One region of the Thalassospira sp. ABD4_177 genome, then DNA from elsewhere that is predicted to be linked to it. Evidence: predicted binding sites of a transcription regulator. Region 1 holds the regulator's gene; the other holds the start of a gene.
What was found. Region 1 encodes PhoB, which activates phosphate uptake and scavenging genes when phosphate is short. Its sites were predicted from a motif close to TNTCATAAAACTGTCA; they were not measured.

Region 1 (16,241 bases):
TTTGACAATGTATAGGTCATGAAATGCGGGGTCAGATTCCAAACGCGCTGATCAATCAGGTTAATGATTGCCCCCTTGCAATCGTCTGGCAGGTGTTTGGCGAACTCTTGCGACAGGACAAAGGGCGCACGCAGATTGGTTTCCATATGCAGATCCCAGCTTTCGCGGGTCGCAGTCTTCACATCATCATATTCAAAGGTCGAGGCGTTATTGATCAGAACCCCGATCGGGCCAAGCTGGTCTTTGGCATCGGCCAGCAGACGATGGGCGTCTTCTTCGTTGGTCAGATCGGCGGAAACAACACAAGCGCGCCGGCCAAGATCGCGCACCTCGCCTGCCAGGGCTTCGGCGTCGCTGCGCGAATTATTGCAATGAAGGGCGATGTCATAGCCATCACGCGCAAGATCAAGGGTGACCGCCCGGCCGATGCGTTTTGCAGCACCAGTAATCAAAACCGACTTTGGAGACTGAGCTGTCATCGCTGCCTCGATCCTTGTCATGTGGTCCCGGTCTTATAACGGCTTCGCCGGAACCTGATTGAACTGATTAAAGCATATTGCGTCTAATCTGCTCCATTGTGTTTGTTTTTGGCGTGTCGTTTGGCAAGGCACAGCGTGCAGAGCGATGCGGTGCATCGGTCAAACGGTGTAACGCCGCGAAACGCCGCCAAAAACAAACCCTTCGGGCCGGGAGAACCTTCCGCCCCGCAGCGTCAAGCTCCTTGCACGTAGCCCCGCTACGTACTGCGGTCCTTTCCTCGCCGGACAGAAGGTTCTCTCCGGCAAAATGGGGCAGATTAGACGCAATATGCTTTATGCTACGACAAGTTGGAAGACATAGACCAGATAAGCAATCACGAATGCCACACCGGTGATGCGCGAAATCTTGCGCAGGGCATAGGCAACGCCCAGCAAACCCACCGTTACAGCCAGCATGATCCAGATATCGGAATTCATGATCTGCTCTGGCACCGGGATCGGCGCGATCAGTGAAACACCACCAATGATCACCAGCAGGTTCAAAAGGTTTGAGCCAAATACGTTGCCCAGCGCAACATCGGAATGCCCGCGGAAAGCAGCAACCACCGATGCAGCCAGTTCGGGCAAGGAGGTGCCGAACGCCACAAGGGTGAGGCCAATGACCGCCTCGGAGACGCCAAATTGACGGGCCACCGTTACCCCGCCTTCAACCAGCCAGTCCGCACCAAGCATCAGACCGACAATGCCGATCACGGTCGCAATGATCGGCTTGGTCCAGCCTTTGGGCTTTTCACCGATTTCATCGACTTCTTCTTCATGCAGGTGGCTGGCTTCGCTGGGTGAATTTTTGTCATGCTTGTAGGTGAAGTACCAGATCGCGGCCAACACACAGAGCATGATCGCCCCAGCCCAGCGTTCGATCACACCAAACATGCACAAACCAATGAACAGCAAAGTGCCAAGCAACATGGTGCCCCCGTCGCGCACAACCGTCACACGCGACGCCGCGACAGGTTTGAGCAATGCGACCGCCCCGAGAATAAGCAGGATATTGGCAATGTTGGAGCCAACAACGTTGCCCATGGCGATATCGGCCGTGCCCTTAAGGGACGCATTCAGCGAAACGACAAATTCCGGCGCCGATGTCCCGGCGGCGACAATTGTCAGACCGACAATGACTTTGGAAACGCCGAGCAAAAGTGCGAGACCAACCGCCCCCCTTACGATGAATTCACCACCTGCTGTCAGTAAAACAAGACCTGCGATGATCTGAAGATAGGGGATAAGTTGTTCCAAAATGTCTGCTCGTTTGAAAAGCGATTAAACCGGCCTTTTGTCAGGCCCGCGGAAGATGGCATTTGGCAAGCCGAATGGCAAGTCATCAGGATGTGACATTGTGCGCACGCAAACGTTTAAGCACATCACGGCGCGCCAGAACCGGATGCTGCGACAGGGGTGTGAATTTTTCACATGCGTCAAATTTACCCACGACTGGCAGGGTTATTTTCGTTATCCTGTTAATCTCGTTATTTTCAGATATTTAACCGCCTGCCGGATCGATTTTCGCCATGCATCACAGCGTTCTGTTCGAGCTGTTCCTTATTCTGACTGCCGCGATCATTGCGGTTCCGATTGCGCACAAGCTTCGTGCGAATTCGATTATCGGATTTCTGATTGGTGGTTTCTTTATCGGACCGTTCGGCTTTGGCCTGATTTCCGAACGCGAAGACATTTCAACTGTTGCCGAACTTGGCGTTGTCTTCCTGCTGTTCATGATCGGGTTGGAGCTTTCGCGTGATCGCCTGCGGGTTATTGGCGGACGCTTTGCCGGGCTTGGTGTTTTGCAGATTGTGGTGTCGATGGCAGCCCTTTTGGGGCTTCTGGTGGCGATGGAGTATGCGCTGCCCACGGCGCTTGTCATTGCCGGTGCGCTTGCGCTTTCATCGACTGCGATCATCCTAAAACAGCTTTCTGACGACCGGCAGCTCAATACCCGGTTTGGCCGTGCCGCCCTTGCCATCCTGTTGCTACAAGACGTGGCGGTTGGCCCGTTCCTGATCATGGTGCAGGCGGCAGGCAATGCCGGAACGGAAACCAGCCCGTGGATGAGCATACTGCTTGGTTTCGGGTCGGTTGCGTTGCTGTTGCTGGTTGGGCGTTATGTCTTGCCGCGACTGTTTCGCTATATCGCGTCGCTTAAAAACCCGGAACTGTTTGCCATTGGCACATTGTTTGTCGTGCTGGCGGCCAGCACCCTTACCGAAGTTTCCGGTCTTTCGATGGCGCTGGGGGCCTTCATTGCAGGCGTGATGCTGGCCGAAACCGAATTCCGCCATCAGATCGAAGCCGATATCTCGCCGTTCCGTGGGGTGTTCCTGTCGCTGTTCTTCATGTCGGTGGGCATGTCGGTCAATGCCGACGTGGTTTATAACCAGTTCGGCACCATCGTCATGTGGCTTGTCTTGTTGCTCGCCATCAAGACGGCGGTTCTGTTCGGACTGGCGCGTGCCATGCGGTTTGAAACCGGTCTCGCGATCCGGGTCGCGATGAGCCTCGCGGCGGGTGGTGAATTTGCCTTTGTGATGTTTGCCCTGGCGGCCCAGAACGGGGCGGTGCCGCTTGATATTGCGGCGATGCTGATCCCGGTGGTGGCGATTTCCATGGCCCTGACCCCGACCCTGATCAGCCTTGGTCACAAGATCGAGGAAAAGCTCCATCCCAAGGAAGAAGACCAGCTTGGCAAGATCGCCGAAGAGTCCGAGGGCATTCAGCAGCATGTTCTGGTGATCGGCAGCGGGCGCGTTGGCCGGGTTCTGGCGCGGTTGCTTAAAACCCGGAACATCCCGTTCCTGGTGCTTGATAGTGACGCCCAGCAGGTTTCGCGTGGCCGGGCCGAAGGCCTACCAGTTTACTTTGCCGACGGGTCAAGACCGGAAACCTTCCGGGCGGCACATACCGACGAAGCAAAAATTGCGGTTGTTGCCATGGGGAACCCGCATGCGACGGAGAAGACGGTTGCGCTGTTGCGCCAGCATTATCCGCATCTGAAGATTTTTGCCCGTGCGCAGGACATCACCCATATCGGGCCGCTGTCACGCCATGGCGCGGATGCCGCCATCCCGGAGGTACTTGAAACCGGCTTGCGGTTATCGGATCACGTTCTGGCCGCCTGCGAGGTGCCGCAGGAAGATATCGATGCCGAAATCGCCAAATTCCGCCGGGCCGATATGCTGTTGATGAACGAACTGGCGCCGCGCACACAGCGAAAACAGAGAAGTTCCGAGGAAACCGACAAACCGGCCGAGGACACCCCGTAAAGCCATTCCGGATTTAAAACAAAAACCCCCGCTGCGCATCGCAACGGGGGTTTTTCATTGGATCGCGTGTCAAAACGGCTTAGGCCGCGGTTTCGGAATCCAGCGCATAACCGGCCGCACGGACGGTGCGGATGATATCGCGGGTGCCTTTGACGTCATTGAGTGCCTTGCGCAGGCGACGGATATGAACGTCAACAGTGCGGGTTTCGACATAGATGTTCGGGCCCCAGACCGCATTCAGCAACTGTTCGCGCGAGAAAACCCGTCCCGGATGTTCAAGGAAATAGCGCAGCAGACGGAATTCCGTCGGGCCAAGATGGATCGCCTTGCCATTGCGGCTGACACGGTGAGCGGCGAGATCCATTTCGATGTCGGAATAGATCAACTGCCCCTGTGGTTGCGCCGGACCGGACCGACGCAGAAGCGCCCGGATACGGGCCAGCAGCTCGCCAATGGCAAACGGTTTGGTGACATAGTCATCCGCGCCGGTATCAAGGCCGCGAATACGGTCGCCTTCTTCGCCGCGTGCGGTGACCATGATCACCGGAAGATCCCGGCTTTCGGGCTTGCGGCGGATCTGGCGGCAGACCTCGATCCCCGACATGACGGGCAACATCCAGTCGAGCAAAACCAGATCGACATGGGTTTCTGCCATGATTTTCAACGCTTCGTCACCGTCTCCGGCTTCGACGACCTGCATCCCCTCGCGTTCGAGGTTGTAGCGCAACATGGTTACGATTGCAGCTTCGTCCTCGACGATAAGAACCGTTGGGTCCATCTTCCTATGCTCCAGTGTCACTCATTCGGTTCGACAACAGCGAAGTTCGCTGCGTCGTTTTTTGGCCGGTCAACACCCGGCAGGTCCTCGCCCTTGATCCGGTAATAGATCGTTTCGGCGATGTTGGTGGCGTGGTCGCCAATACGTTCGATGTTCTTGGCAATGAACAACAGATGGGTCGACGCGGTGATGTTGCGCGGATCTTCCATCATGTAGGTCAGCAATTCGCGGAACAGCGAATTGTACATATCGTCCACTTCCTGATCGCGTTCCCAGACACGGTGGGCCTTGTCGGCATCGCCTTCGATATAGGCGTCCAGGACATCCTTGATGATTTCCTGGGCCAGCTTGGCCATGTTCGGGATCGCCTGAACCGGGCGGATCGGCGGGATCTGGTTCAGGACCTGGGCGCGTTTGGCGATGTTTTTGGCCAAATCACCAATGCGTTCGAGATCGTTCGACAGCTTGAGCGCGGTCACGACCTGACGCAGGTCATCTGCCATCGGCTGACGGAGCGCCAGCAGACGAACGGCAAAGTCCTGGACTTCCTGTTCGAGAACGTCGATGCGCTGATCGGACAGGATGACTTTTTCGGCCAGCTCGGAATCGCGTTTGACGATCGAGCGGATCGACGAAATAAGCTGGCTTTCGGCAAGCCCGCCCATTTGCGAGATGATGTTGTTCAGACGGGTCAGTTCCTCGTCGAACGAACTTACGATATGGGTATGATCTTCAGCCATTTATGCGTACTCCTGGCTCACTTAACCGAAGCGGCCGGTAATGTAACCCTTGGTGCGTTCGTCCTTCGGGTTGGTAAAGATTTGATCGGTTTCGCCGACTTCGACCAGCTTGCCCAGGTGGAAGAACGCGGTGCGCTGTGACACACGGGCAGCCTGCTGCATGGAGTGGGTCACGATCACGATCGTGTAGTTCGAGCGCAGCTCGTCAATCAGTTCCTCGACCTTGGCGGTCGCGATCGGATCAAGCGCCGAGCACGGCTCATCCATCAGGATGACTTCCGGGCTGACGGCAACCGCACGGGCGATGCACAGGCGCTGCTGCTGACCACCGGAAAGACCGGTTGCCGGCGACTGCAGGCGATCTTTGACTTCCTTGAGAAGGCCGGCACGTTCAAGCGAGGTCATGACGATTTCGTCAAGCTCGTCACGCGAATTGACCAGACCATGAATGCGCGGGCCATAGGCCACGTTGTCATAGATCGATTTCGGGAACGGGTTCGGTTTCTGGAACACCATGCCGATGCGCGCGCGCAGCTGAACCACGTCGATGCGCTTGTCATAAATGTCGCGGCCATCAAGGGTGACTTCGCCTTTGATGGTGACACCGTCGATGGTGTCATTCATGCGGTTCAGGCAGCGCAGGAAGGTGGATTTACCACAGCCCGACGGGCCAATCAGCGAGGTAACCTGCTTTTCGGCAATATCAAGGTTGACCTCATAGAGAGCCTGATTATCGCTATAGAAAAGATCAAGGTTACGCGCGGTCATTTTCGGTTTTTCGACCGACGGCTCTGCCGTCATTGCGCTCTGGGATACAGCAGCCATTTTACCACTTCCGTTCAAATTTTTTGCGCAGATACACAGCCAGTCCATTCATCAGGACAAGGAATGCCAGCAACACCATAATCGCTGCCGAGGTTTTCTCGACAAAGGCACGTTCCGGGCTGTCCGCCCACAGATAGATCTGGACCGGCAGAACCGTTGCCGGGTCAAGTGCCCCGCCCGGGATATCAACAATAAAGGCGACCATCCCGATCATCAGAAGCGGTGCGGTTTCACCCAGTGCCTGGGCCATGCCAATGATCGTGCCGGTCAGAATGCCCGGCATTGCCAGCGGCAAAACATGATGGGTCACGGTCTGAACCGGGGATGCGCCCAAGCCAAGGGCGGCCTGGCGGATCGACGGCGGCACCGCCTTGATCGCAGCCCGCGAGGCAATAATGATCGTCGGAAGCGTCATCAGGGCCAGCGTCAAACCACCAACAACCGGCGCCGAACGCGGCAGATGCATGACATTAAGGTACACCTCAAGACCGAGCAGACCAAAGACGATGGACGGGACAGCGGCCAGGTTGTTGATGTTGACTTCAACAATCTGGGTGAAGCGGTTCTTCGGTGCGAACTCTTCCAGGTAAACCGCAGCAAGAACCCCAATCGGGAAGGACAATGCCAGGGTGACAAGCAGGGTATAGAACGAGCCAACAGCCGCCCCCCAGATGCCAGCCAGTTCCGGCTCGCGGGAGTCACCACTGGTGAAGAAGCGGGTGTGGAACTGTTTTTCCACCGCACCGGCTTCGACCAGTTCGTTATACCAGCCGACTTCCTGATCGTTGAGGCGACGGTCGCCTTCATCGACGGTCGGATCGATATAGCCCTTGTTGAGCATATCGAAATCATCACCCGAGATCAGCCAGATGGTGCGCGTCTGCCCGATCAGGCTCGGATTTTCGAGAACCCGTTCACGCAGATCATAAGAGGCACCACCCGAAACGATGCCATACAGGTTGCGTTTCTCGCTGCGAGACGTCACGTCCGGGAAGCGTTCGCGCAGGGACTGTTTGATCAGACCGTCAAAGTTTGCCCGCCCGATCACGTCCGGATCGCCGGTCCCGTCCGGGTCGATCACGGCCGGGTCGAAGGTGACTTCGAGCTGGACATAGGTCTGGTAAAAGGCGCTGTAGCCTTTCGAGCCGATCGAGAATGCCAGAACGAACAGGGCCAGAAGCGCGATACCGATCGCAGCAAGGCCATACATTTTAAAGCGGCGTTCAGCAGCGTAGCGTTTTTTGATGTTGCGGGCGATTTTCGGGCTGTCCCAGTCAACCGGCTTGCGCAGATTGTCAGAGATCACCTTGGCCGCAGCTCTGTCTTCCATAAGAGATGCCATATCAGTCATATTTCTCGCGATACTTCTGAACAACCTTAAGGGCAAATACGTTCAAGCCCAAGGTGACAAGGAAAAGAACCAGCCCCAACGCAAAGGCCGAGAGGGTTTTGGCACTGTCAAACTCCTGGTCACCGACCAGAAGGGTCACGATCTGCACGGTTACGGTTGTTACAGCCTGAAGCGGGTTTGCCGTCATGTTCGCCGCAAGACCGGCCGCCATCACAACAATCATGGTTTCACCAATCGCACGCGACACCGCGAGCAGAACTGCGCCGACAATCCCGGGCAAAGCCGCCGGGAAGATCACGTTACGAATGGTTTCGGATTTGGTTGCGCCCAGCCCATAAGAGCCATCGCGCAAGGATTTCGGCACCTGCGACATCACGTCATCAGACAGCGAGGAGACGAACGGAATGATCATGACACCCATGACGAGGCCCGCTGCCAACGCACTTTCCGAGCTGACATCAAGACCAAGCAGCGCGCCATTGTCGCGCAGGAAGGGTGCAACGGTCAGGGCTGCGAAGAAGCCGTACACAACGGTCGGCACACCGGCCAGAATTTCAAGTGCAGGTTTGGCCACCGCACGGAATTTCGGGGAGGCATATTCGCCCATATAGATCGCCGAGAACAGGCCGATCGGCACGGCAACACACATCGCGATCAGGGTGATCAGCAAAGTACCGACAAAGAGCGGGATCGCCCCAAAGGCGCCTTCGGATGCAACCTGGTCGGCGCGGATCGCGGTTTGCGGGCTCCATTCCAGACCAAAGATAAATTCGAGCGGATTGACCTTGGTGAAGAAATGCAGCGCTTCGAACAGAAGCGAGAAAACGATACCAACCGTTGAGAGGATGGCAATCGCCGAGCAGGCAATCATCATCCAGCGCGCGATGCGTTCAATATTGTTACGCGCGCGCATTTCCTTTTCGATCTTGCGATACGACATCGCAAGACCCAGGGTCGCCGCCGAAAGGACCAGAACAACAAGTGCCGCATTGGCGATCGTCTGCAGGTTGCCAAGCCGACGACCGGCGTCGACGATTTCCGGCGAAACAGACAAATGCTGGCCATTGCCCGCAGCAATCAGTGAAATACTGTTCAGTGCGAGCGACAGACGTCCGGAGTCATTGAGAATTTCAGCAGGCAGGTCGGAAACGATCAGCGCTTCGATCACCGAGCCCTGGAACATGTACCAGATCAAAAGCAGAAACAGCGCGGGAAGTCCGCACCATGCTGCTGTGTACGCCCCGTAATGTGCCGGCAACGAGTGAAGATTGCTGTGTCGGCCGCCCGAGATGGCGACAGCCCGCTGGCGCCCAAAATAAAAGGACAGCGCACAAAGTGCGGCAATCGCGAGCAACAGGAAAGACAGGGACATTATGTTAGATCCGTTCGCCAGATGAGCCTGCAGAAATCAGTTCGTGAGGCCAATAGGACAGAAACTATATATAAACCAAGGCAGAAAACAAAGAAACCGGTGGCAGAACGCTCTGCCACCGGTTGAAAGATCGCGTTACATGCTCAGCGGCGAAAGGTTCATCGCTGCATTGCGGACTGCTTCACGCTCAGCTGCATCCATCGGGATGAGGCCACGGTCAGCAAGGTAACCTTCGTCACCAAATGCTTTCTCGGCGGTGAATTCAGCCAGGTATTCTTTGATGCCCGGGATGGTGCCAACGTGCGCGTTCTTCACGTAGAAGTACAGCGAACGGGAAACCGGGTAATCGCCAGCAGAGATTGCTTCGAAGGTCGGAGCAACACCAGCAATCATGGAGCCCTGGAGCTTGTCACCATTCTGGTCAAGGAAGGAGAAGCCGAAGATGCCAAGCGCATCGTGGTTGGCTTCGAGTTTCTGAACGATCAGGTTGTCGTTCTCGCCAGCCTCAACGTAGCCACCGTCTTCACGAACGCCAGCGCAAACTGCGTCGAACTGGTCTTCGTTGGTTTCTTCAAGAGCAGCGATAACCGGGAAGCTTTCGCAAGCTTCTTCGAGTACCAGCTCGGTGAAGGCATCACGGGTACCGGAGGTCGGCGGCGGGCCGAGAACTTCGATTTTAACATCCGGCAGGCTCGGATCGATTTCTGCCCAGGTGCTGTACGGGTTGTCGATCAGCGACTGGCCGTCTTTGGACGGAACGGTTTTAGCGAGAGCAAGGAAGATCTGCTCTTTGGTCAGGTCGAGCTGCGGGGCAGCGTTGGAGTTCGACAGAACGATACCGTCGTAACCAACTTTAACTTCGGTAACTTCCGAAATGCCGTTAGCAGCACATTTTTCAACTTCGGACTTCTTGATGCGACGCGAAGCGTTGGTGATGTCCGGATGCTGTTCGCCTACACCGGCGCAGAACAGCTTCAGACCACCGCCAGAACCGGTCGATTCAATAACCGGCGTTTTGAAAGAGGTGGTTTTACCGAATTCTTCTGCAACTGCGGTTGCAAACGGGAAGACGGTGGACGAACCAACGATACGAATCTGGTCGCGTGCTTCGGCAGCGCCAGCAACGGCAACGCTCATAAGCGCCGCAACAGCAAGAGTCTTCTTCATCATAAATTCCCCAATGGTTGTTCCACTTCGGAACGGTGCAACGATCTGCGAGGCGGACTCTACCGCTGGGTGCTTACGGTATTGTGTCGCTTTTGTTAACGTTATGTGACAACGTATCAGAGCAGTAAAAACCGCTGTTTCGTCTATGTAAAATCAATGACTTAGCCGTTTTTCATGCGCACCTGAAAACACTGAATTTTCATTCCAACACGCAAATTCGGCCCACTGTTACGTCGGACTGTCACAAAAACTGTAACAATTGCCCGATCGGGCCATTTTGGGCCTGCTGAATGCCGTGAATTGGCGATATTTCCCAGCAAGTACTTTACATAAGCGCCATTCCACGCAACTGTTGCTTGGGGTCCAAACTCATTCACATGACCGGCCCGGCAACTGATATGAGAGAAAAAGCTAGGAAAAGCCCGCAGAGCGGGGTGATCCCCGGTCAAGGGATTTGACGCAGAGGCTTTCTCTCATATCAGTTGTCCTTCGGATCACCCGGATTTGCACGGGCTACTTTGTCGCAAAACCTTGAAAGATATAAATCTTCCTGTGGTTTCGCTCCGCATATCCGCACAAATCCGGGAGACCGGGACGATTATGTGAATGAGTTTAGACCCCAGAGGGACCAAAAAACGCCGCGCCAAATTCTCGCGCAGGCAAAACAGGAGCAAGATATGAGCAACGCCTCACTCGACGAGATTCAGGAACTGATCCAAAAGCTGTCTGGCGAACTGGGCGACATGTCCGAAGCCGCATCGCGCCATATTGATGATCTTCATGTCGCGGTGAACAATGTGGCATCCCACGTTCTCGCCATCGAAGCGGTTCTGACCCAGGTCGCGCAGAAAGTTGATATCGATGAGGCCGCAGCCGTTCAGTGGATTCGCGACAAGACCGCGGCCTATGCTGAAGACAGCAGCGAAAGCTCGGCCGCTGAGGGCATTGTGAAAAGCCTGCTTGGCAACGAAGAATAAGCCGCCATCTGGCGCACCATCCGAAAAGGATGGTCAGGAATCAAAAGGACGGCAGAGGTTATCCCCTGCCGTCCTTTTTGTTTTAGCTGTTTGAAGCGACGGTGGCCTAGCCCGCCAATTCGGTCGCCTTCATGCGGTCGCGCAGTTTTTCGGGCACCGGACCGCCCGCCGCCCAATCAAGCAGCTGAACGGTATGGAGCACCTTGAGCTCATCGGTTTCGATCTGCACCATGCAGCCGATATTGCCCGTCGCCACCAGATCGGGCTCGGTCGCCCGGATATTACCGCGTTTGCGTTCCTGAAGCTGGCCGGCGATTTCCGGCTGGAGCAAGTTATAGACCCCGGCCGAACCACAGCACAGATGGCCTTCGGCGATTTCAGCGACCTCAAAGCCAGCCTGCTTGAGAAGATCGCGCGGCGGTCGGGTGATCTTCTGACCATGCTGCATCGAACAGGCGGAATGATAGGCCACTCGTGGATTCCCATGCGTCGCCCCGGCAAAGACAGCGCCGTCAATATCAAGGCCAGCGAGATATTCGGTGATATCCTTGGCAAGCCCGGAGACGGTTGCGGCCTTGTCGGCATAGGCCGGGTCATGGCGCAGCATATGGCCGTAATCCTTGATCGTCGTGCCACAGCCCGATGCGGTGATGACGATGGCATCAAGCCCGTCACCCGCAAGTTCGGCGGTCCAGGCATCAATGTTGCCCTTGGCCTGGGCATGCGATTGCTCTTCCTTGCCCATGTGATGGACAAGCGATCCGCAACAACCAGCGCCCTTGGCAACCACCACCTCAATCCCGAGGCGGGTGAGTAGACGAACTGTCGATTCGTTGATTTCGGTTTCCAGCACCTGCTGGGCACAGCCAATCAGGATGGCAACGCGGCCTTTGCGTTCGCCAATGGCCGGGATCACCTGGGGTTTGTCGACCCAACTTGGCGGATGCATCTGACGCGCGCCCATCTTGACCATGCCCTTGAGCCGGCCGGGCATCAAACGCGCGAACGGGGCTGCAAACTTCGCGCCGATCAGCGACATGCGAAACAGGGTCGGATTGGGCACGACAATCGACAGCAGCTTGCGCAGCAAACGATCGCCCAGCGGGCGTTCATAGTTTTCTTCGATATGGGCGCGCGCATTGTCGATCAGGTGCATGTAATCAACACCGGACGGACAGGTGCTGGTGCAGGACAGACAGGACAAGCAGCGATCAAGGTGTTTGACCACCTTTTCGGTTGCCGGTTTGTCATTTTCCAGCATGTCCTTGATCAGATAGATGCGCCCACGCGGGCTGTCGAGTTCGTCACCCAGTGCCACAAAGGTCGGGCAGGTCGCGGTACAGAAACCGCAATGCACGCATTTGCGCAGGATCTGTTCGCTTTCGGCAATCGCCGGGTTTTCAAGCTGCTCTGCTGTGAAGTTGGTTTGCATTACGCGCCCTCCCCGTTGTGTGACAGCGCGGATGACGGCGCAATCCGCCCGGGATTGAGGATGCCATGCGGATCGAAGTTTTCCTTGATCTTGGCATTGATGCGCGCAAGTGCGGGGTTTTCAGGATGGAAGACCGGGATGGTTTTGCGCAACTCACCCGGGGCCCGCACCAGATCGGCCTGCCCGCCGGCGGATGCGGCGATGTCGCGAATGGCAGTCGCCTCAGAAGCGTCCGATGCGGAAATCTGCAACCAGACCCGGCCACCGGCCCAATCCATCATTGCCCGTCCGCCGGTCTTTTCCATCAGCTGGGCACAGACATCACCCCCGCTTGCCGGTGGGACCGAGACGCGCCAAAGCATGCTGTCTTTGTTATCAGCTGCCGCGAAGGGGGCAACGTCGGCGACAACCTTCCAGATATTATGGCTGTGACTTTCCGGGACTTCGTGACATTCACCAAAACCGGCCAGCGCCCGACACAGCGCATCGGCCCGCCAGGCAACCGAAGGCTGCGGCCCTTCGATACGAAGCGCCACAAGGCCGCTGCCATATTCACCCGCAAGCGGCACATCAAGATGTGGCGCGTCTTCGGGCGCGATCCACGCGGCAGCCGAAACTTCGTTTTCACTGCGCATGGCCAGTGTCATGGCCTTGCCCGCCGCGCGCGGATCGCTGCAGGCGACAATGACGGTGGCGGATGTTTCGTCATTTGGCATGACCTTGAGCGTCACGGTGTGCATGACACCAAGGGTGCCGAACGATCCCGACATCAGTTTGGACAGATCAAAGCCCGTCACGTTTTTCATCACGCGACCGCCGGATTTGAAATCCTCTGCCCGGCCGGACACCGCTTCGAAGCCCAATACATGATCGCGGGCAGAGCCAACCTTGATGCGACGTGGCCCGGCAATGTTGCAAGCCACCAGCCCGCCGATGGTTCCGGCGTCAGCACGGGCAGCGCCGTCCAGCAAGGCAGGGAAGTTGCCCGGTTCGAAATGGAATTGCTGATTTTTCTCGGCCAGGGCCGCCTTGATTTCAGCAAGCGGCGTTCCGGCGCGCGCAGAAATCACCAGTTCTTCGGGCTGATAAAACAGAATGCCCGACAGTTTGGAGCAATCCAGCACCGCATTGGTCTGAACACTATGGCCATAGGCGCGTTTGCTGCCCGATCCGATGATTTCAAGTGGGGTCTCTGATCCAAGCGCCCAACTGACTGCATCGCGCAGCTGGTCCGGCGTGGTGGGGGAAAGTACGTCCACCATAATTCTCTCTTTTCCTCTCCTGAGCCGGACCAATCGGATTTGCGGGAGCCGGTTGGCAGGCCTTTTGTTTTGTCTTGTTTGGGTCTTGTCCGAATACGTTTAGAAGCGCGGGATGTCCGGGAACTTGTCGGCCACCGCCTTGGCATGCAGGGTTTTAAGTTCCCCACAGCCATGCAAGGTCGGGAATACCTTGCCGGGGTTAAGCAACTGGTCCTCGTCAAAGGCCATCTTGATGCGTTCCTGATGCTTCATGTCATCGGTTGAGAACATCTCGCCCATCAGGTCGCGCTTTTCGACGCCGATGCCATGTTCACCCGACAGAACGCCGCCAACCTCGACACAGAGTTTGAGGATATCGGCCCCGAACGCCTCGGCCTTTTCAAGGTCGCCGGGTTTGTTGGCATCAAACATGATCAGCGGATGCAAGTTGCCATCGCCGGCATGGAAAACGTTGGCAACGCCCAGCCCATGCTGTTTCGAGAGGTTTTGCATGCCGGTCAGCACTTCGGACAGGCGACCACGCGGGATGGTGCCATCCATGCACATGTAATCGGGTGAAATGCGGCCAATCGCCGGGAAGGCATTTTTGCGGCCTGACCAGAATAGCAGGCGTTCTTCCTCGTTCTCGGAGATGCGGGAATAGACCGCACCGCAATCCTTGGCAATCTTGCCAACCCGATCAATCAGGTAATCGACTTCGACCTGCGGGCCATCCAGTTCGACCAAAAGGAGGGCCTCGACATCCAGCGGATAGCCGGCCTGAACGAACTCTTCGGTCGCCTTGATTGCCGGGGCATCCATCATTTCAAGGCCACCCGGAATGATCCCGGCGGCAATGATGGCCGCAACGCAATTACCGCCTTCTTCGGATGAATTGAAACCGAGCAACAATGCACGTGCGGTTTCGGGTTTGCGCAGGATGCGCACGGTGACCTCGGTCACGATGCCAAGCAGTCCTTCGGATCCGGTGACGATGCCCAGCAGGTCATAACCCGCCTGATCAAGGCCCTTGCCGCCGATGCGCAGGATGTCACCTTCGATGGTGACCATCTCGACACCGAGCACATTGTTCGTGGTAAGGCCATATTTCAGGCAATGCACCCCGCCGGAGTTCTCGGCGATGTTGCCACCGATCGAACACGCAATCTGGCTTGAGGGATCGGGGGCGTAATAGAACCCTTCGTGTTCGACCGCGCGCGTGATGCCGAGGTTGGTGACACCGGGCTGCACGACGGCCGCCCGGTTGTCCCAATCGATATCAAGCACGCGATTGAATTTCATCATACTAATGGTAATCGCATCGGCCATGGGCAATGCGCCACCGGACAAACCGGTGCCTGCACCGCGCGGAACGACACGGACTTTATTGGTATGACAATATTTCAGGATGTCTGCGACCTGTTGTGTGTTTTCAGGCAACACAACAATCATCGGCAGTTGGCGATACGCCATCAGCCCGTCGCATTCATAGGGCCTGAGCTGATCATCATCGACAATAACCCCGCCCGGTGACGGGATGATATCGCGCATGGCCGCAATAATGTCCTTGCGACGGGCAAGTGTGTTCTGATCAGGCTCAGGCATCCTAAGCATCGGTGGTTACTCCTCCAATTCGACCAGCAAGTCCTTGGCTTCGACCTGTGTACCGGCAGGCGCGTGGATTGTGGCCACGGTGCCGTCCTTTTCCGCGTGAACCGCGGTTTCCATTTTCATGGCTTCGAGCGAGCACATGACATCGCCCGCCGTGACCTTCTGCCCTTCGGAAACGTGAACTTCGACCACAAGACCCGGCATCGGGGCTGCGATATGCAGTTTGTTGCCATCCTCGGCCTTTGGTCGTGCCTTGCCCGAACCGGCCAGCGTTTTGTCGGCGACCTTGACGGTACGGGGCTGACCGTTGAGTTCGAAGAACACGGTGCGGTTGCCTTCCTCGTCGCCGGCTTCTGATGTTGTCAGGTAGCGGATGACAAGGGTTTTGCCTTTTTCCAGATCGACCGAGATTTCATCGTTCTGGTTCATCCCGTAGAAGAAGACCGGGGTCGGCAGAACCGAAACGTCGGCGTTGTGGCTGCGATGTTCGGCGTAATCAAGAAACACCTTGGGATACATCACATAGGATGCAACCTCGGCATCGCTGATGTTGCGATGGGTCTTTTTCTCGATTTCCTTGCGGGTGGCTTCGAAATCAATCGGCGGCAATGACTTGCCCGGACGATCTGTGAGCGCCTCGCCGCCTTTGAGCACCTTGCGCTGAAGGGCGGGCGGGAAGCCGCCAACCGGCTGACCGATTTCACCGCGGAAGAAGGAAATGACACTGTCGGGGAAGGTAATGTCCTTTTTGGGATCAAGAACGTCTTCCTCAGACAAACCCGATGTCACCATCATCAGCGCCATGTCACCAACGACCTTAGAACTTGGCGTGACCTTGACGACATCGCCAAACATCTTGTTAACCGCAGCATAGGCCTTGGAGACTTCGGGCCAGCGATCCTCGATCCCCAATGCACGGGCCTGTTGACGCAGGTTGGTATATTGGCCGCC
Region 2 (16,241 bases), on a different contig from region 1:
CGTGATCACCACGTCCTTGTCACTGGTGTTCTTGATTTCCATAAAGACAAGCGCATCATGACCAGATGTTTCACGGCTCCAGGCATGGATAAAACGAAGTGAGCTGCTTTCAGAAACATGATGCTCTTCGTGCTCATGTTCATGCTCATGGTCATCATGTTTGTGATCATCGGCAAATGCAGGCGTCGTTACCAACATCGCAGCAGCAATCAGCAGGGCCGTTTTCATTTCGATTTCTCCATTATCAAATTAAAGCGTGCCGCAACATCACCCGCGCAGGCCCGCAATCACGGAACGTTTCATGGTCAAAAGGGCTGGCAGAAGGGCCAGAACCGAGGTCAGACTGATAAACCCGGCGACGATATGAATTTCTGGCCAATCAAGTGTCGCCTGCACCAGAATATCGGTGCGCGCTGTGATCGCCTGGGAAATCCCCCAACTTGCCAACACGCCAAGGCCAAGCCCCGATGCCGCACCAATCACAATCAGGAAAACCGCGTAACTCCAGGTCAGCGCAAAGACGAACCTGCCCGGCGCCCCAAGGGCACGCAGCAGGGCAAGACGACGTGACAGCAATCGGGTCAGCATCATCAAACCGGCCAGAACACTGGCTGTGACAAGAACCTGCGTGATGACGGCGAGAACCGACATCAACTGACGCACATCGCCCATCAATGCATGTAGCCGGGCCAAAATGGCGCCCGGGAAAAAGGCCATCGTTTCGTCGTTGTTAAAGGTGGCCTGCAATCCATAGGTCGATCCCAGTGAATCGGCGCGCACCAGAACGGCTGGCGTTCCCGGGAAATAAGCCGGATCAAACGGCGGGCCAACAACGCCATCCCATTGCGGATCATGGCCAACCGCAAGACCATGCACACCCCAAACGGCTTCAACCGGCACCAGAATGGCCCGATCCCAAGGTGTTCCGGTCAACGGCATCTTGCCGGTGATGGTGTAATTGGCGCCGCGATGTGCATCATCTTCGGCCGCGTCCCCGACCCCGTGGGCCGGCGAAAACTGATCACCAACCGACAAAGACACGCGCGCCCCCACAATCGCCTCATCCTCGTTGGCAAACATCCGGCCGACAGACAGGTTTTCGCTCAGGTGCTTAACAAATTGCGGCGTGGTACCGACAACAGGCGCGTCTTTCCAGCTATCACCAAAGGCGATCGGCGCCACCAGCTGGGCACGGGGATGGCTTTCAATTGCGTGATAGGTTTCCCCGTCAATCAGCGGCATGTCGGATGCCTGCAAATAGACCGCGGCCAGCATGGCGGTGATTTCACTGCCCGGTGCGGCAACGATCAAATCAAACTTGTCGGCTGCGCGTGCCGTGCCCTGACGAAGCCCGCGTTCTTGTGCGATCAGACCGACGCCGATCCCGACTGATACCGCAATCAAGGCGACAAAAACGATGCTTAGCCAAACCTGCTGACGCACAAGCGCAATCAAAAGCGGTCGGATTTCAAAGCCCCGCAGAACAACCGCGCCCAAAGCAATTGCCGGCAACAACAGTACCAAGCCAATCAATCCGTCCTGCACAGCGACCGGCAGGTCGTACCAGAATGCCATCATGCTGCGCTGTCCTGTATTCTGCCATCCACGATATCAATCACCCGATCGGCTTGCGCATGCATCGCCGGGTCATGTGTCACCGCGATCAGGGTATGGCCATGATCGCGCGCAAGACGCATCAGATCATCGGCCAGCCGATCCGCATGCTCCCGATCCAGGCTTGCGGTCGGCTCATCGGCCAGAACAATCGCCGGGTCTGCCGCAAGGGCACGGGCAACCGCTATCCGTTGGCGCTCCCCACCGGAATAGGTCCCCGAAATGCGATGTTCACCGGCAGACAGCCCAAGCTTTTCAAGCTGTGCTGTTCCGGTATTGCGAATGTCTGCCCGACGCTGTTTGGGCGCATAAAGGGCAGCGATACTGGCATTGCCAAAGGCGCTTAGTTCTTCGAACAACAAGTGGTCCTGAAAAACAAACCCCACCTGATCACGGCGAAAGGCTGCGCGTGCAGGGTCGTTCATGTCCGAAAGAACCTGATCCCCCCAAACAACCTGACCCGTCGTAATCGGCAGGATGCCCGATATGGCATACAGGAATGTCGACTTGCCCGCACCTGACGGCCCGCGAACAGCCACCGCGGTTCCGGGTTCAATCGACAATGTTGGAATTTCAAGAAGGGTGCGACCGCCCTCACCCGATACGGTCAGCCCTTCGATCCGAAGCGGTAAGCCAGCCATCAAACCAGCTCGAAGGTTGATTTTTCAAGGCGCACCCGGCTGACAAACCCGGTCTCCGGATCCTTGTATCCGCCAAGCGACAAAACCCCGGAAACCGAAATGCGCCGGTTAAACGGTACGACGCGAAAGACGCGCTGGGTATAAACCGCCATGATGTCATCGGGCCATTCCGCCTCGGTCTCGCAGAACGGGCAAACAGCCATCGGACGTTTGGTCAGGACGAAAAAGGTACTGTCAGCCTTAAGCGGCGGGGCCATAAAGCCGTTTACCGTGATGCGTTCGCCTTGCAGTTCTTCGGCAAGCGGGGTGAAGCTTTGGTCTTTTTCGTAAAAATCACGCATCCGAAGTGCATCCTCGGCCCGAAGCAGGGTCGGTGTTGCCATAAAAGCAGCCCCAAGGGCGATGAACTGACGTCTTTGCATGATCATGTCCTGTTGGTATCTCCGGCCACGGCAGACCGGTCTTACTTCAATCCGGGTAAATGGCGGAAAGGGCCAAGAATGGCCCTTTCCTTAAACCCTTGCGACAGGTGCCAACTTAGTTGGCGGTCGCGGCATGGTGCATCACATGGAAGATAACGTTCTGTTCGATCGTCCCTTCCAGAAGATGCGCCCACGGGCCTTTTGCATAAACAGCAACGTCTTCACCCGAATGGGTTTCAGACGATTTCGGGATCAGCGCCTGCTGGAGGTATTCCAGATCAACAGCCTGTTCCTGGGTTACTTCCGGACGACCACCGTAATAGTTGCCATCTGCCTGTTTGGTCAGAACCGAACCGGCACCGTTCAGGTAACCTGCAACGGTGTAAGGCTTGCCATCATCGGCCAGAAGCGGCTCGCCGGTGTTTTCGGTTTTGTCGTTGCTGATATCCATGCAAAGGCCAAGGATATCGGAACCACGGCCGCAATAGCCGTTAAAGGCAATCGCATGTTCGTGGTCGGCGGTGACAACGATCAGGGTGTCTTCATCGTTGGTCAGTTCATCGGCAATCGCGATGGCTTCCTGGAAGGCAACGCCGTCACGAACGGTACGTGCAAGGTTACCGGCATGGTTTGCGTGGTCGACACGGCCCGCTTCGATCTGCAGGAAGAAACCGTTCTGATTGTTTGACAGCGACTTGATGGCCATTTCGGTCATCTGTGCCAGCGACGGCTCATCCGCACGGTCGGCTTCGTATTTCATGTGGCTGTCTTCAAACAGACCAATGATCGGCTTGCCCGACAGTTCCAGCTTGCCTGCGGTTTCATCGTTCCAGGCATACTGAACACCGGCGTCTTTCAGCTCGGCAATCAGGTCCTTACCATCTTTGCGGCGACCTTTGCCACCCTCGTCGGTCTGTGCTTCTTCAGAAACGAAGAAACGACGACCGCCACCCATTGCCAGATCAACGGTGCCGTCTTTCATTTTGGCAACCAGCTGCTGGGCGATGTCGGTCTGCTGGGTGCAGCCTTCCGGAACGCTGCCTTCCCAGTTACGGTCGGCCGAGTTGGAGTATGCCGATGCCGGGGTGGCGTGGGTGATACGTGCAGTCGAAATGATACCAACCGACTTGCCCTTGGCAGCCAGGATATCTGAAATCGAGGCCAGCTCGTTACCGGCAACGGTCGAGCAATCGCCACGGACAACATTGGCATTCACACCAAGAACACCCGCCTTGGTTTTAACACCAGACATCATGGCGGTACCGGTACCGGCACTGTCCGGGGTCTGCGCGTTGGTGTTGTATGTTTTCACCAGTGCCAGATACGGGAATGTTTCGTGCGGTCCAACGAACTCGTCACCATAACCACCTGCCTGCTGGCCTGCGAAAAGGCGGGTCGCATAGTTGGTGCCAACACCGTTACCATCGGCGATCAGGATGATCACGTTTTTGGCGCGGTTAGTAATCGGCTGTTTGGCGATTTCCTGCTGGATACGATCCTGAGCAGCGGTGAACCACTCGTTATTTGCCTGCGGAATTTCCTGCGCAGTCGCAGCCGTTGCAACCATGGTTGCAGCCAGCGCGAGAATTGACGGCTTCATGAGAACTTCTCCATTTCAATGCATATGCAGCGACAAGCCCATTTGCCCCTGCAGCCCAACTGCATTCCCCCCTACGGAAAGCAGGTAATGACAGCGGGGAATAGTTTTCTCGCGCAGGTGGAAAAGTCCAAAGACGGTTTGATGACAGTTGATGTTCAAATGAACATAAGTGGCTGTGACGCTGGGAAAACCTGATCGTCAAAGCAAGCCCCCCTGACATGCAAACACCCCGGCAGGTTAACCTGACCGGGGTGCTTGGTTGGGGCGCAGAATGTCTTATTTGATCGGGGCTGCCATGTCATAGGTGCCGTCATTATCGTTAATCGCCATCCAGCTTTTATCCGATGCCGACTTGGCTTCGAGTCCCGTCCAGTTGCCTTCGGCCGTATCGATAAATCCGTCGATATCTTCATTCCAGAAAACGACCACGGCTGGCGTGATGTTCAGATAAAGCTGCCCATCGACAATTCGCCACAGGTTCGGATTGGCAGGTACCTTGCCGCCCTTGGCGATGCCGTATGCGCAGTGCCCGTCATAAGCCGGGGCATATTTGGCCGGGTCGGCCAGAAACATGTCGCGATTTTCCTCGGACGCGAACGCCCAGGTCGCACCGTTATAGTCTGCTGTGATATCTGCGCGGCCCGGAACGGCGTGGGGTTGGGTCATGCCGACATCCTTTTGCGCCAGACTGAAATAGGCGACCGCATCATATCCGCTGATGGCATAGCCGGTTTCATCAACATATTGCTCGCCAGCAATCGCAGCACCCGAAAGGCCGAACAAAACCGCTGATCCGATTAAAAACTGCTTGAACATCATCCTTGGTTCTCCGGTTGAAAATCCCTGATGCCCCAACTGTGCCCGGACAAGCTCAAAAAGCGAAATGACGTTGCGACACTGTTTCGTGAGCACGCGTGAGGATGCGACAAACACCATCATGCTTCCTATATGAAGCAAAGGGAATTGGCCCTTGACCTTAACCATTGTTGAGGAATTACGACGAAGGGAAACTAGAGACAATTCCACAAGAACAAGGAAACGCCATGAGTGCTGCATTTCTCGAACATGTGAATTTCACCGTCGCCGATCCGGTCAAAACCGCCGCCAACCTGTGCAAATGGTTTGGCTGGCATATCCGCTGGCAGGGCCCGGCCATTCATGACGGGCTGACCTATCATGTTGGCAATGATGACAGCTATGTCGCGATTTATGCCCTTGGCACGCCCAAAAACGGGCAGGAAAATTCCTATGCCACGATTGGCGGGCTGAACCATCTCGGCATTGTCGTTGAGGATTTGGACGCGACCGAAGAACGCATCAAGGCGGACGGCATCGAGACCTTTAACCATGCCGATTACGAGCCCGGCCGCCGGTTCTATTTCCGTGATGAAAATGACATCGAATTCGAAGTGGTCAGTTACGCCTGACCACTTCGATCCATCCTCATCAACAGGGCTTGTATTCCCGATCATTGCCAAGCGATGGCACCATCCGGCGGATTTCCTCAACACGCGCGAGATCAATCTCGGCGGTAACAAAACCCGGATCGGTGCCACCATCGGCCAAAACCTGCCCCCACGGATCAATGATGAGCGAATGGCCAAACGTCTGGCGATCGCCGGGATGATCGCCGCACTGGGCGGCGGCAATCACAAAGCAACCATTTTCAATCGCGCGCGCCTTCAAAAGCGTGTGCCAATGCGCCTGCCCGGTTGTGCGGGTAAAGGCCGCCGGGATGCTGAGTATCTGCGCACCGGCCTTGGCGTAATCGCGAAACAGATGCGGGAAACGCACGTCATAGCAAATCGAAATCCCGATCTTGCCAAATTCGGTCTCGGCCAGGCGGGCGCTATCGCCGGGTCGGAAGGTCTTGCTTTCGCGGTAGCTTTCCCCATTGGCAAGATCGACATCAAACATATGGATCTTGTCATAGGATGTGATGACCTTGCCATCCGGACCAATCACGAAACAGCGGTTCGCCACCCGGTCCTCACCCGGCACTTTGACATGCAACGATCCGACAATCAGAGTGGCTTTCAGCTCCTCTGCCAGATCGCAGAAGAAAACCAGACCGGGATGCTCATCCTCGGGAAAGGCTGCGGCACGGACATTTGATCCGCCAAACGACATCATCGACACGTTTTCGGGAAAGGCGATCAGTCTGGCCCCGGCTGCACGTGCATCGCGGGCATAGGTTGCCGCTCGCGCAAGGTTATCAGACATCACATCGCGTGAATTGACCTGAACGCAGGCCGCAATGAAACGGGTCATGACGCAGTCTCCTTTTTATCGTTATCCATTGTCATGATGGGCACGACATCCCGCCCCGGCAATAGACAATTGGGATAGCCGGTCGCGATTTATCAAGGGATGCACGACCTTGGTTGCATTCCCCTGCCCCCATCAAAACCCAAAGATCACGATGCGTGCGTTTCCCGTCCTGATTCAACTCTTTCCAAACCTGAAATTAGTGTATACAGTATTCCGTACACCTAACGAGGATCGAAGATGGAACCTCTTTCCGGCCGAAAAAGTCTGACTGACGAAGTGCATGACCGCCTGGTTGATGCCTTGTGTTCTGGTGCTCTCCCTCCCGGAACGCCGTTGCGTCAGGGAGCCCTTGCCGAGGAACTCAATGTCTCGCGGCAACCCGTGTTGCAAGCTCTGGGGTTGCTGCGTCGTGACGGACTGGTCGAACCGATGGGTCGGCGCGGATATCGCGTTGCACCTGTGGACGGCGATCTGGTGCGTCACGTTTATGACCTGCGAGAAGCGTTTGACGGGCTTGCGGCCCGTCTTGCAGCAGAATCCATGGCATCGGATCGGGAATCGGCTTTGCGGGCTGCCATCCAACAGGGACACCACGCTCTGGGCAGCGGCGACACCGCAGAACTTGTTGCAGCCGACGTCGCATTTCATCAAACGATCTACCGTTTGTCGGGCAATCCCCTATTGCCCGAAGCATCCGCCGCAGTCTGGCTTCAGATCAGACGCGTGATGCATGCCTATCTCCAGATCGGTTACCCCCGTGATCCGATCTGGACCGAACATCAGGCCATCGCCGATGCAATCTGTGTCGGCGATGGTCCTCTTGCCGAGAAACTGGCGCGTGATCATGGGCGCAATGCACGTGATCGTCTGATTTCCTGCATGGAAAAGCCAAGCTGACCTCCCCTCGCTGCCACCAACAGCCCCCTCGCACCACCAAATCTGCTATAACGATACCAACTGCGAACGCTCCAACGTGCGCACAAAAGGCGGAACCATAAAAGAACGATAAAATTCCTGTCCGGGAGGAATTCCAATGAACCTTGATACAAAGCTGCGCCAGCGCGCAGATGATGGCAACCCCGTGCGGGTTGGCATCATCGGTGCCGGCAAATTCGGCTCGATGTTTTTAAGTCAGGCCGGGCATCATCCAGGCTATCACGTTCTGGGCATTGCCGATCTGAGTATTGACCGCGCCAAGACGGCCTTGCGCCGTGTGGGCTGGTCTGATGATCAGTTTGCCGCCAAGGACAGCGCATCGGCCTATCGCGATGGCACCACCTGGATTACCGAGGATGCCGATGCCCTGATTGCCGCTGACGGGCTTGAAGTCATCATTGATGCCACCGGAAGCCCCGCAGCCGGCATTCGCTTTGCCCTTAAGGCTATCGAACATGGTCGCCACATCGTCATGGTCAATGTCGAGGCCGATGTTCTTGCCGGTCCCCTGCTTGCCAAACGGGCCGAGGCCGCCGGTCTTGTCTATTCCATGGCTTATGGCGATCAACCGGCTTTGATTTCGGAAATGGTTGATTGGGCACGTGCAATCGGTTTGCCTGTGACCTGTGCTGGCAAGGGCACGAAATACCTTCCGATTTACCATCATGTCACGCCCGATGATGTCTGGCATCACTATGGCCTGACACCCGAACAGGCCCAGGCAGGCGGTATGAACCCGCAGATTTTCAATAGCTTCCTTGATGGCACCAAATCCGCCATTGAAATGGCGGCCGTGTCGAATGCCTGCGATCTGGTCCCACAGGATTGCGGGCTGCAATTCCCGGCTTGCGGAGTGGATGACTTGCCGCGTCTTTTATGTCCGCGAGAAAGTGGCGGGATCCTTGACCGCAAAGGCACGGTCGAGGTGGTTTCAAGCCTTGAACGCGATACCCGCCCGGTCTTTCGCGATCTGCGCTGGGGCGTTTACGTGACGTTTGAGGCCCCCAGCGACTATGTCGCACGTTGCTTTAACGAATATGGCCTGCTGACCGATCCAAGCGGTCAATATTCCACCATGTACAAGCCCTATCACCTGATCGGTTTGGAGCTTGGCATTTCAGTCGCATCCGCCGCCCTGCGAGGAGAAGCCACCGGCACATCGCGCGCATGGTCGGGCGATGCGGTCGCGACCGCCAAGCGTGATCTCAAAGCCGGTGAAATGCTCGATGGTGAAGGTGGCTATACGGTCTATGGCAAACTGACACCGGCCCAGACCTCCAAGGCGAACAATGCCCTGCCGATTGGGCTCGCCCATCACCTCAAGATCAAGCGTCCGGTGGCGATGGATCAGACTCTCACCTGGGATGATGTCGAGTTTGATATCAAGGACCCGGCAATTGCATTCCGCAAGGAAATGGAAGCCACTTTCAGCTGATCCCCCAATCATCAGACCAAAGAAAAACCCCGGCCAGATTGGCCGGGGTTTTGTATGACAATCGCCGTTATGCGATCAGGCAGAAAGCTTGCCTTCAAGCTTGTCCGCCGCTTCGAGCGCCATCAGCTCGTCACAGCCGCCAATATGTTCGTCATTGATGAAGATCTGCGGCACGGTGTGCTTGCCATTGGCGCGATCCATCATTTCCTTTTTACGACGCGGTTCCATCATCACGTCGATCAGCTGGTATTTAGCACCCTTTTCTTCCAGCAGCTTGCGCGCACGCTTGCAATACGGGCACCATTCGGTGGCATACACTTCAACTTTTGCCATGTGGCATACATCCTTTCTTGGGCAACCGATCATCGCTGATGCCCCGAAACATCGGGTTCGCCGCGTCTGATACGGTTAGGGATTTCATTCAGATGAGCGGTATATAACAGAAATCTTGCAGCACGTCATCGCACGACACGTGCAACTGTGATCACAGATACGTGCATGGCGCCTGATCGCTTCAGCGCCCGGACACAGGCATTGGCGGTTGCCCCGGTGGTCAGCACATCATCGATCAACACAACCCGCGCCCCGGCAAGGTTGCATTTGATGGCACGCAGTTCATCCACGTCAAAGGCCCCGCCAACTTCGCGCTTGCGTGACGATGGCCCCAGACCGCCAAGACTTCGGGTATTGCGCGCCCGCCGTAATACCAGCCCATCCCATGGCACACCGGTCATACGCGACAGCTTTGCTGCCAAAAGCCCCGACTGATTATAGCGCCGTTTGAGCAACCGTTTGCGATGTAGCGGCACCGGCACGATCAGATCAGCCTGATCCCAAATGCCCGTGCCCGCCTGAAAGAGCCAGCGCGCCAAAAGCGGCGTCAGATCGCCACGGTCGGCATGCTTGAACCGCAAAAGATAATCCCGGCTGTGATCATCATAAACCAGGGCTGCCCGGGCCTGATCAAAGGCCGGTTTCTTTTGCAGGCAATTGCCACACAACATCTGGCCGACTTCATCGGAATTACCGAGTGTGTTAGCGCTATCATCAAGCTCGAACGGATAACCGCAGCAGGCACATTGCGGGGCCGAGATAAATCTTAACCCCGCCCAGCAATCAGCACAGACCGCATGGGTCGTATCGGTCACATCGCCACACCCCCCGCAACGCGGCGGCAGAATGGCGTTGATGCCAATACTTGCAACAGTGCGCACCCATTCGATCATCTGCAATACGACCCACGATCACCTCAAGGAAGGCACACCATAACACACGCAAGGATTGAATTACCCGAATTCAAATAACGGATTGCCCCGCAAGGTATCAACCGCCAGATCGATAAACGCCCGCACCTTTGCCGGGGCATTGCGGCCTTCGGAATGCACCAGATGGATCGGCACCGGGTCGGGGGCATAATCATCAAGCACAGAGCAAAGCTGACCCGACGCAATATGGGGGGCTGCCTGATAGGATAGAATGCGGGTAATCCCCCAACCATCAATGGCCGCATTACGTGCGGCCTCAATCGAATTGGTTTCCCAGCGGGCATTTGGCGAAAACTGCACCATCTTGCCTCCTGCACGTGTCGGCTTGAATTGCCAGTCAAGCCGTGCAGAGGAACCGGTTGTCGATATGATTTTGTGATCAGATAGATCAGCGGGCGTTTTCGGCCAGCCCTGATCCACCAGATAAACCGGTGACGCACAAACAAGCGGTTGCACCTGCCCGACCTTGATCGCGGTGAGCGATGAGTCAGAAAGGTGGCCAATTCGCACGGCAAGGTCGATGCCTTCTTCTGCGATATTGACGAAACGATCAAAAAGCAGAAGACGTGCGCGTATGTCAGGATATTGATCCAGATACTGACCAACAACTGGTGCGACATGCATCTGCCCGAACTGAACCGGTGCGGTGATGGTCAGCATTCCGCTTGGCTTGGCATAAGCCCCACCTGCTGCAGCTTCGGCTTCCTGCAGATCGGCAAGCAGCCGCTTGCAGTCAGTGTAATAGCGCGCACCGGTTTCCGTCAGTGTCACAGACCGAGTTGTACGGATTAAAAGCCGCGCGCCTATCATGTCCTCAAGAAAGGCAACGGCCCTTGTGACAGCTGGTGGACTTTGTCGCAACTCCCGGGCTGCAGCGGCAAAGCTGCGTGCTTCGACCACATGCACAAAGACATTCATCGCCTGAAAACGATCCATCACACAGCCCTTAACCATTCCATTTAGTGGAATAGTAAATTCCAAACAAAGATAATTCTATCCCCAAAAAGAAACAATCATACTACATCGTCGCGTTCATCCCATTTGAACGCCCCAAACGGAGGACGTCTTAATGAAACTGCATTATTTTTCACTTTCCGGACACGCCCATCGCGCTCATTTGTTCCTGAGCCTTCTTGGCATTGATCACGAGATCATCAATGTCGATTTTGCCAATGGCGCAAATAGATCCCCTGAATTTCTTAAACTGAACCCATTCGGTCAGGTTCCTGTTCTTGAAGACGGGGATTTTGTCATCTCTGATTCCATCGCGATCATGGTTTATGCTGCAAAAAAAGTCGGGGCCACCGAATGGCTTCCTGAAACCCCCGAAGATGCGGCAAAAGTTCAGCAGTGGCTTTCGGTCGCAGCGGGTCAGATCGCTTATGGCCCCTGCGCTGCACGTCTTCTAACGGTATTCGATGTTCCATTTGATGCAGACGAAGTGATCGAGCGTGCACATGGCATCCTAAAATTGATCGAGGATCGACTGTCGGCGAATGACTGGATCGCACTTGCACACCCGACTGTCGCCGATATCGCGCTTTACAGCTATATCGCTAACGCGCCAGAAGGCAATGTCGACCTTTCCGCGTATGCGAATGTACGCCGCTGGTTGACTCGCATCGAGGCATTACCGGGTTTTGTTCCGTTTGAACAGACGAACGCCGGACTTCGCGTCGCTTCATGACACACCATCACGAATTGTGACAGACCATGATGATGGATTGGGCCGGTCATTTACGTCATTTCACCCTTTTCGCGACCTTTGCAAACCACACAGACCGGCCCATCAGAATTTTTATGCTAAGCAGGCCCAAAATGAACACGCCCGTCATAACATCATCCACATTTGCGTCAGAAGATAACGAGGAAGGCCCCTGGCACCAGGGCGAAATCCGTATGCAGGAACTGGCCGGTGTGCGAGAAGAAATGGTGGATGTCGGAAAACGCGTATTCCGTAATCACCTGATCGAACAACATCGTCAGTTTTATCCACAACTTCCCTTTGCCGTATTTGGCACGGTGGATGAAAATGATGATGTCTGGGCAACATTGCGCGCCAATCATCCCGGCTTTCTGATTTCAGAGGACCCAAATCACCTGATTGTCAAACTTCCCCGCGACTCAAGCGACCCGGCAAATAGCGGCATGGAAGATGGTCAGGCCATTGGTTTGATCGGGATCGAGTTACACACACGACGGCGCAACCGGTTGAATGGCAAAATTATACGTCAATCAGATGACCAGTTTGCAATTCGCGTCGGGCACAGTTTTGGCAATTGCCCGCAATATATCCGGCGGCGAAATTTTAAATTTGTTGGCGATCCCTTTACGGTTCCATCGTTGCATCCTGAAACATCGACGGAATTAACGACGCGGGCACGCGATATGATCGCAAAGGCCGATACTTTTTTCGTCGCGACCTTTGTGGACCGTGATGGCAAAACCCGCGAAATCGACGTATCCCATCGTGGCGGAAAACCGGGCTTTGTCCGGCTTGATTCCCAGGGAACACTGACCATTCCCGATTTTGCAGGCAACCTGTTTTTCAACACATTGGGCAACATTCTATCCAACCCAAAGGCCGGGTTGGTCTTTGCCGATTTTGCCAATGGTGATCTGCTACAACTAACCGGTGATGCAGAAGTCATCACCGAAGGCCCGGAAATTGATGCCTTTTTGGGGGCAGAACGCTTATGGCGGGTTTTCCCACGCAAAATGGTCTGGCGGGAATCTGCGTTGCCGATTCGTTGGCATACAACAGAAAACAGCATATCCCCCAACAGCCTTCTGACCGGTGATTGGGAAAGTGCCGAAAAGAGGCTATCCGCCGGTAAAGCTGGAAATGCCTGGCGTTGTTTTCGAATTGCGCAAATCTCGCAGGAAAACCATCTGATCCGGTCCTTTCATCTGGAACCTGCAGATCAGGACGGCACTCTGTCCTTTCAGCCCGGCCAGCATCTGCCAATCCGGGTCAACCCGCAGGGTCATGACAAACCATTGTTGCGAACCTATACGCTTTCAAGCTCTCCATCTGATGAGAAATATCGTATAAGCGTGAAACGCGAAGGTGCAGTATCAAGCCATCTGCATGACAAACTGAATATTGGCGATACAATCGAGACAGGCGCTCCTTCCGGCGACTTTTTCCTAAAAATAGCGATAGAACGACCAGTGGTTTTAATGGCTGGCGGCATTGGTATCACACCCATGATATCCATGATACGTCACGCTGTTTATGAGGGGTTGCGCACACGTCATTTTCGCGCAATCTGGCTGTTTTATGCTGCCCGCAACATTTCTGACCGTGCTTTTGATGATGAAATCACAGAACTCGTTAACGCGGCACAAGGAAACATTCGCCTCATCCGTGTTCTTCACGACACCAATGGCGCGACACCGCGCAAGGATTACGACGCATCCGGCTTTATCGACATGAACTTGTTGCGGTCGGTATTACCGTTTGACGATTTCGATTTTTACCTGTGTGGTCCGCCGCCTTTTATGCAAGGCATTTATGACGGCCTTCGTGGTTTAAACATCGCCGACAACCGCATTCACGCAGAGGCATTTGGCCCGGCCTCACTGACACGCACACCCTATCGCGACGATGGCCTGCCCGATCTGCCGGTTGCCAGTACGAAGCCAGTATCGGTCGAGTTCACGCAATCAAGAACCTCCGCAGTTTGGCAACCGGATGCAAACAAGACTTTGCTTGAACTCGCCGAGGATGCGGGCCTTGCACCTGAAGCAAGCTGTCGCGGCGGAAGCTGCGGCACATGCCGAACCAAAGTCACCCAAGGTAGCGTAACCTATAAAAACCGGCCAAGCGCAAATGTTGGCGTGGACGAAGCTTTAATCTGTTGTGCCGTACCGGCAGAGCCGGAAGATGGGAGACACACACCTTTGGTTCTCTCCACATAGGCTGATCAGATTTGCGGTTCTTCGATTGCAGCAGCGGGATCAAAGTTCTATCTAGTGTCAGAACCTATTACAATGATTTTAGCCGGAGCTTCCCGCCCCATGGCCGATCCGATCACTGTCTTTGATCGAGACATCCTGAAACTGCGCCGCGACCGCGCGGCAACCAAGGCGCAGGACTATAACTTCCTGTTTGCCGAAACGGCCGAACGCCTTGCCGATCGCCTTGATGACACCACCCGCAAATTCCCGCTCGCCGTCGATCTTGGCTGCCATAGCGGGGAGCTTGGCCAGATCATTGGCCAACGCGGCGGCATTGAAACCATTTATCAGAGCGATATTTCAAGCGGTTATGCTACAGCTGCACGGGCCAATAACGCCAAGGGCACCCTTGTCGCCGACGAGGAATTCCTGCCCTTTGCCGAAGGGTCGCTTGATCTGATCATCTCAAACCTGTCACTCCATTGGGTCAATGATCTGCCCGGCATGTTGCTTCAGGCGCGCCGTGCGCTGAAACCCGATGGCTTATTCCTTGCCTGCCTGCTCGGCGGCGAAACGCTTAAGGATCTGCGCGACGCCCTGATGACAGCGGAGGCCGAGGAAGAAGGCGGTGTGTCACCGCGCGTATCGCCCTTTGTCGACGTGAAGGATGCCGGATCGCTCCTGCAACGCAGTGGTTTTGCCCTGCCGGTGGTTGATGCTGATGATATCTATATCGACTATCCCGATGCGCTGAAACTGATGCGCGATCTTTCAGGGATGGGTGAAAGCAACCTGATTGCCAAGCGATCGAAGAAATTCACCAAACGCAGCACCCTTGCCCGCGCCGCCGCCATCTATCACGAACGTCATGCCCGTTCTGATGGCCGCATCCATGCCAAGTTTCAGGTGATCTATCTGACCGCCTGGGCCCCGGATGAAAGCCAGCCCCAACCACTGCGTCGCGGATCAGGTCAGGTCAGCTTGGTTGATTTTCTGGGCGATGACGCGAAAAAGCAGTAGTGCCGGATCAAGCCGGTATCATTTTCCAGATATAACCATCTCACGGATCTTGGTCGCCTTTTCAAAGTGATCAAGTTCGTGGATTTTGATCCACCATGTCGCGACTTCCATCAAGGTATCAGGATCATCATTGCGATTGGCAAAGAACGCATAGAATGACAGGCCGACTTCCGGTCCCTTTTGCGCGATTTTCCGACCGCAAACGGCAATGATTTTATCGCGCAGGCTTTGACGCATGACGGCTCCGTAAAAGGGTTATGGCTTCAAGGGGTTGATGTATGACCTGTTTGCCGCGAGATTGGCAGTCGTTCCCGACTATTCACATGACAGTTTCTGTCAGGACAGATTTGTGAAGGACCCCAGATGCATCTCCCAAGCCCGCTGATCCACGGCAATCTGATCAAGCGTTACAAACGGTTTTTGGCCGATGTTGAACTTGATAATGGTGAAGTGATCACGGCCCACTGCGCCAATCCGGGCGGCATGATCGGGCTTAAGGAGCCCGGCATTGATGTCTGGCTGTCGCAATCAGACAACCCGAAACGCAAACTGAAATACAGTTGGGAGCTTTGCCAGATCGGGGAAGCCTGGATCGGTATCAATACCGCGCACCCTAACGCGATTGTCGAAGAAGCCATCCTTGCCGGTAAAGTCCCGGAACTTGGGGGCTATGAAAACCTCAAGCGTGAAGTCAAATACGGCAAGAATTCACGGATCGATATCCTTCTGTCCGATCCCGAGCGCGGCCTTTGCTATGTCGAGGTCAAAAACGTCCATCTCAAACGTGATGAAGATGTCCCGGGCCTTGCCGAATTCCCCGATGCTGTCACCGCACGCGGGGCAAAGCATCTTGATGAAATGGCCGATATGGTCGCCGAAGGCCATCGGGCGGTGATGTTTTATCTGATCCAGCGCACCGATTGTGATCGCTTTACCTTGGCCACCGACATCGACCCGCATTACGGCGAACGGTTCAAGGCAGCACGTGACAACGGGGTTGAGGCCATTGCCTATGACTGCGCGATTGATACCAGTGCCGTGACGGTGCGCGACGCATTAGCGATCACCGGGCTATAAGCATCAAACCCCGCGCATATCAGCCAATCCTTGCCAATCATGGCGTCTGGCTTTATG

Region 2: ACXAF0_RS15630 (alkaline phosphatase) is a predicted target of PhoB. The motif match lies at 4,409-4,424, and genes of this name have one in related genera.

The regions. Positions count from the first base shown of each region.
Region 1 covers NZ_JBSWWO010000003.1:30,138-46,378, reverse strand. The annotation lists gene ACXAF0_RS16180 (SDR family oxidoreductase) at 1-479, opposite strand, end outside; gene ACXAF0_RS16175 (calcium/sodium antiporter) at 813-1,775, opposite strand; gene ACXAF0_RS16170 (cation:proton antiporter domain-containing protein) at 2,048-3,796, shown strand; gene phoB (phosphate regulon transcriptional regulator PhoB) at 3,876-4,574, opposite strand; gene phoU (phosphate signaling complex protein PhoU) at 4,592-5,314, opposite strand; gene pstB (phosphate ABC transporter ATP-binding protein PstB) at 5,336-6,139, opposite strand; gene pstA (phosphate ABC transporter permease PstA) at 6,141-7,490, opposite strand; gene pstC (phosphate ABC transporter permease subunit PstC) at 7,483-8,862, opposite strand; gene ACXAF0_RS16140 (PstS family phosphate ABC transporter substrate-binding protein) at 8,998-10,032, opposite strand; gene ACXAF0_RS16135 (hypothetical protein) at 10,707-11,006, shown strand; gene glcF (glycolate oxidase subunit GlcF) at 11,113-12,438, opposite strand; gene glcE (glycolate oxidase subunit GlcE) at 12,438-13,700, opposite strand; gene ACXAF0_RS16120 (FAD-linked oxidase C-terminal domain-containing protein) at 13,800-15,284, opposite strand; gene ACXAF0_RS16115 (pyruvate carboxylase) at 15,300-16,241, opposite strand, start outside.
Region 2 covers NZ_JBSWWO010000002.1:610,637-626,877, forward strand. The annotation lists gene ACXAF0_RS15610 (copper chaperone PCu(A)C) at 1-228, opposite strand, end outside; gene ACXAF0_RS15615 (FtsX-like permease family protein) at 268-1,578, opposite strand; gene ACXAF0_RS15620 (ABC transporter ATP-binding protein) at 1,575-2,255, opposite strand; gene ACXAF0_RS15625 (hypothetical protein) at 2,255-2,677, opposite strand; gene ACXAF0_RS15630 (alkaline phosphatase) at 2,793-4,277, opposite strand; gene ACXAF0_RS15635 (YHS domain-containing (seleno)protein) at 4,554-5,096, opposite strand; gene ACXAF0_RS15640 (VOC family protein) at 5,321-5,704, shown strand; gene ACXAF0_RS15645 (carbon-nitrogen hydrolase family protein) at 5,724-6,548, opposite strand; gene ACXAF0_RS15650 (GntR family transcriptional regulator) at 6,786-7,445, shown strand; gene ACXAF0_RS15655 (NAD(P)H-dependent oxidoreductase) at 7,582-8,919, shown strand; gene grxC (glutaredoxin 3) at 8,995-9,252, opposite strand; gene ACXAF0_RS15665 (ComF family protein) at 9,378-10,145, opposite strand; gene ACXAF0_RS15670 (LysR family transcriptional regulator) at 10,206-11,120, opposite strand; gene ACXAF0_RS15675 (glutathione S-transferase family protein) at 11,254-11,871, shown strand; gene ACXAF0_RS15680 (pyridoxamine 5'-phosphate oxidase family protein) at 11,898-14,108, shown strand; gene ACXAF0_RS15685 (methyltransferase domain-containing protein) at 14,208-15,107, shown strand; gene ACXAF0_RS15690 (DUF6500 family protein) at 15,126-15,344, opposite strand; gene sfsA (DNA/RNA nuclease SfsA) at 15,471-16,184, shown strand.